DNA from 2 places in the Streptomyces sp. NPDC048018 genome. Region 2 is predicted to be linked to the other one. Evidence: riboswitches for the same ligand, from Rfam matches in the RefSeq annotation. Region 2 holds a riboswitch; the other holds the start of a gene.
What was found. A riboswitch is a leader RNA that binds a small molecule or an ion and turns the genes downstream of it on or off. The one in region 2 is predicted to bind thiamine pyrophosphate.
Positions count from the first base shown of each region.

Region 1: linked by a shared signal. The riboswitch ahead of thiC (phosphomethylpyrimidine synthase ThiC) and the one ahead of thiO (glycine oxidase ThiO) in region 2 are both predicted to bind thiamine pyrophosphate.

Region 1 is NZ_JBIDBK010000005.1:533,035-535,224, reverse strand. Features, by position in the region: gene thiC (phosphomethylpyrimidine synthase ThiC) at 1-1,303, opposite strand, end outside; TPP riboswitch at 1,298-1,444, opposite strand; gene ACGF1Z_RS22355 (YibE/F family protein) at 1,517-2,190, shown strand, end outside.
Region 2 is NZ_JBIDBK010000002.1:354,920-357,109, forward strand. Features, by position in the region: gene ACGF1Z_RS07445 (NAD(P)/FAD-dependent oxidoreductase) at 1-942, opposite strand, end outside; TPP riboswitch at 1,050-1,161, shown strand; gene thiO (glycine oxidase ThiO) at 1,159-2,190, shown strand, end outside.

The DNA.
Region 1 (2,190 bases), on a different contig from region 2:
GGGCGACGTCCGTGGTCAGCGGGCCGAGCGTGTAGAACGGCGCCTCCTCGCAGATCTCCTGCTGGAGGTCGATGTTCTCCTTGATCTTGTGCATCGGGACGTGACCCGGGCCCTCGATCATGGTCTGCACGTGGTGGCGCTTGGCGATCGTGTTGAGCTCGCCGAGGGTCTTCAGCTCGGCGAACTGCGCCGCGTCGTTGGCGTCCGCGATCGACCCGGGCCGCAGTCCGTCGCCGAGCGAGTACGTGACGTCGTACGCGGCGAGGATGTCGCAGAGCTCCTCGAAGTTCGTGTAGAGGAAGTTCTCCTTGTGGTGCGCGAGGCACCACGCGGCCATGATCGAACCACCGCGCGAGACGATGCCGGTCTTGCGACGGGCGGTCAGCGGCACGTACGGCAGCAGCACGCCGGCGTGCACCGTCATGTAGTCGACGCCCTGCTCGGCCTGCTCGATCACCGTGTCCTTGTAGATCTCCCAGGTGAGCTCCTCGGCCTTGCCGTCGACCTTCTCCAGGGCCTGGTAGAGCGGCACGGTGCCGATCGGCACGGGGGAGTTGCGCAGCACCCACTCACGGGTGGTGTGGATGTTGCGGCCGGTGGAGAGGTCCATGACCGTGTCGGCGCCCCACTTGGTCGCCCAGGTCATCTTCTCCACCTCCTCCTCGATGGAGGAGGTGACGGCGGAGTTGCCGATGTTGGCGTTGACCTTCACCAGGAACCGCTTGCCGATGATCATCGGCTCGATCTCCGGGTGGTTCACGTTGGCCGGCAGCACGGCGCGGCCGGCCGCGATCTCCTCCCGCACGACCTCGGGGGAGACGTTCTCGCGGATCGCGACGTACTCCATCTCCGGCGTGATCTCGCCACGCCGGGCGTACGCGAGCTGCGTGACGGCCTGCCCGTCGCGGCCCTTGCGGGGCAGCCGCGGGCGGCCCGGGAAGACCGCGTCGAGGTTCTTCAGCCCGCCTCCGCGCGGCGCGGTGTGCTTGATGCCGTCGTCCTCGGGACGGACGGGACGCCCCGGGTACTCCTCGGTGTCGCCTCGCGCGATGATCCAGTTCTCGCGCAGGGGCGGCAGGCCGCGCCGGACGTCGGTGTCGATGGTGGGGTCGGTGTACGGACCGGACGTGTCGTACAGCGTCACGTCCTTGCCGTTGGTGAGGTGCACCTGACGGACGGGCACCCGGATGTCGGGGCGGGAGCCCTCGACGTATCCCTTGTGCCAGCCCGGCGTGCGCTCGCCCCGGCCGTTCGGGGCGTCCGTCTGGTCGGAGGCAGGCGTGCGTGCATCCTGAATGGTCATAAGACCGAATCTCCCTACGCCGGCATTACCCGGTAACAGGTTCGGCGGTCGGCGCAGCCTCCTCCCGTACGTACATCGGTACGCGCGTACGGTGATCAGCGCCCTCTCAGCCCGGTGCTCCGAGCTCCCGCGTGTGCAAAGGTGCCACCACGCTAGCGCCCTCTCTGGCGTGCTGAACAGTGGGCCCCCGGCTGTTCTTGCGATGATCGGTCGGTGACTTCGACGCATCAGCCCCACGAACCGCACGGCCACGGGCACCCCCACGGGCACGACCACGGGCCTGGTCAGGGCCTCGTGGACCGGGACCCGAACGGGCCGGGACCGGGCCGCGAGGACCGTTCCGACGGGCCGGGCCACGGAGGCGGCGGTGGGGGGAGCGGGAGCCACGGGCACGGTCACACGCACAGCCACGGGCCCGCCGCGCCCGTCTCCCGGCATCTGCGCAAGGTCATCGCCGCGGTCCTCATCCCCTTCGCGACCGCCGTCGTCGTCGGGCTGCTGGTGCTGTGGCCGGGGAGCACCCCGGGGCACCAGCGCACGGGGGTCGGCTTCGACCGGCAGACCGAGCAGGGCAGGGTCACCGCCGTCCAGCACGTCGACTGCAAGGACGTGAACGCCGCCCAGGTCCCGCCGACCGGCGACACCTCCACCCCGGAGGGACGCGAGGCGGTGAACGGGCAGCAGGGGCAGTGCGAGAAGGCGACCGTCACGGTCACCACCGGCCCGGAGAAGGGCCGCACCTTCACCGAGATCGTGCAGCCGGACGCGCCGCGGCAACTCGACGAGGGGCAGGGCGTGGTGGTCGCGTACGCCCCCGACGCGCCGCGTGACCTGCAGTACTCGGTCACCGACGTCGACCGGAAGCTACCGCTCTACGTCCTCGCGGG
Region 2 (2,190 bases):
GTTGTCCCAGTGGTGGACGAGGAGCCGCTCGCCGTAGCGGGCGGAGGGGAAGGAGGCGCAGTCGCCGACGGCGTACACGTCGGGCAGCGAGGTGCGCAGCCGGTCGTCGGCGGTGAGCGCGCCGCTGGGGTCCAGGGCGATGCCGGAGTCCTCCAGCCAGCCGGTGGCGGGGCGGGCGCCGATGCCGACGACGACGGCGTCGGCGGGCAGCTCGCGCGGCGCGCCGGTGGCACCGAAGTCGGTGGAGTCGGCGGTGAGGACCACGCGGCCCTCCTCGACGTGCTCCACGCGCGCGTGGAGGCGGAGTTCGGCGCCGCTCTCCGCGTACCAGGCGCCCATGGGGGCGGTGACCTCGGCGGGCAGCGCGCCGGCGAGCGGACGGCCGGCGGCCTCGACGACGGTGACGGCGCAGCCGGCCTGGCGGGCGGCGGTGGCGAACTCGGCGCCGATCCACCCGGCGCCGACGACCACGATGTCGTGGCGGCGCTCCAGGACGGGCCTGAGCCGGGCGGCGTCGTCGAGGGTGCGCAGCAGGTGGACTCCGGGGACCCCCTCGCTGCCGGGCAGGGTGAGCGGGTGGGCGCCGGTCGCGACGACGAGCGTGTCGTACGGGACGGGGCCGCTCTCGGTGTCGACCTCGCGGTCGGCGGGGCGCAGGCGGGTCACCTCGACGCCGAGGCGGAGGTCGAGGTCGAGGGCCTCGAAGTCGACGTCGAAGGCGGAGCCCTCGGCCGTGCCGAGGAGGACGGCCTTGGAGAGCGGCGGGCGGTCGTAGGGCTGGTGGGGCTCGGCGCCGATGAGGGTGACGGGGCCGTCGAAGCCCTGTTCGCGCAGGGCCACGGCGGTCTGGACGCCCGCCATCCCGGCGCCCGCGATCACGACGTGCCGCCCGGCCGGGCGCGGCGTGCGCCGCTCGTCCGCCGGGGTCTGCTGCTCGCTCACCTGTGTCCGCCTCCGCTCGCTCACCCACCCACCTTACGCACCTGACGGGCCGTCAGGAAGGAGGGGATCCTGCGGCGCTCCGTCCGCTGCGGCTAGTCTGGCCGCCGTAAAGCACTCGCGGGAGCCCGGACGACCGGGCTGAGAGGGAGGCTGTCCGGCCTCCGACCGTACGAACCTGATCCGGGTCATGCCGGCGAAGGGAGGGGCTGGACGCCCATGTCGCGTACACGCACCACATCCGACGTCCTCGTCATCGGGGGCGGCGTCATCGGCCTGGTCACGGCCTGGCGCGCCGCGCAGCGCGGACTGCGCACCGCCGTGGCCGACCCCGAACCGGGCGGCGGGGCGGCCCGGGTGGCGGCCGGCATGCTCGCCGCGGTCACCGAACTCCACTACGGCGAGGAGACCCTGCTCGGGCTCAATCTGGAGTCGGCCCGCCGCTACCCCGGTTTCGCCGCCGAGCTCGCCGAGGCCACCGGACACGACGTCGGCTACCGCGCCTGCGGCACCCTCGCCGTCGCGCTCGACGCCGACGACCGGGCCCATCTGCGGGAACTGCACGCCCTGCAGACCCGCTGCGGGCTCGCCTCGGAGTGGCTCAACGGCCGCGAGTGCCGCCGCCTGGAGCCCATGCTGGCTCCGGGCGTACGGGGCGGGCTGCGCGTGGACGGCGACCACCAGGTCGACCCGCGCCGCCTCGCCGACGCCCTGGTGGCGGCCTGCGAGCGGGCCGGCGTGGTCTTCCACCGGTCCCCGGCCCGGCGGCTGACGGTGGTGCGGGACCGGGCCCGCGGCGCGCTCCTGGCCGACGGGACCGAGCCGGCCGCGGAGCAGGTGGTGCTGGCCGCGGGCAGCCTGAGCGGCCGGCTCGACGGCGTGCCGGCGGAGGTCGTGCCGCCCGTGCGGCCGGTGAAGGGCCAGGTGCTGCGGCTGCGGGTGCCGCCCGCGTACGCGCCGTTCCTCTCCCGTACCGTCCGCGCGGTCGTCCGCGGCAGCCACGTCTACCTCGTGCCGCGCGAGAACGGCGAGCTGGTCGTCGGCGCGACCAGCGAGGAGCTCGGCTGGGACACCACCGTCACCGCCGGCGGGATGTACGAGCTGCTGCGCGACGCGCACGAGCTGGTGCCCGGCATCACCGAACTGCCGCTCACCGAGACCCGCGCCGGGCTGCGGCCGGGCTCCCCCGACAACGCGCCGCTGCTCGGCCCCACCGCCCTGCCGGGGCTGCACCTGGCCACCGGCCACTAC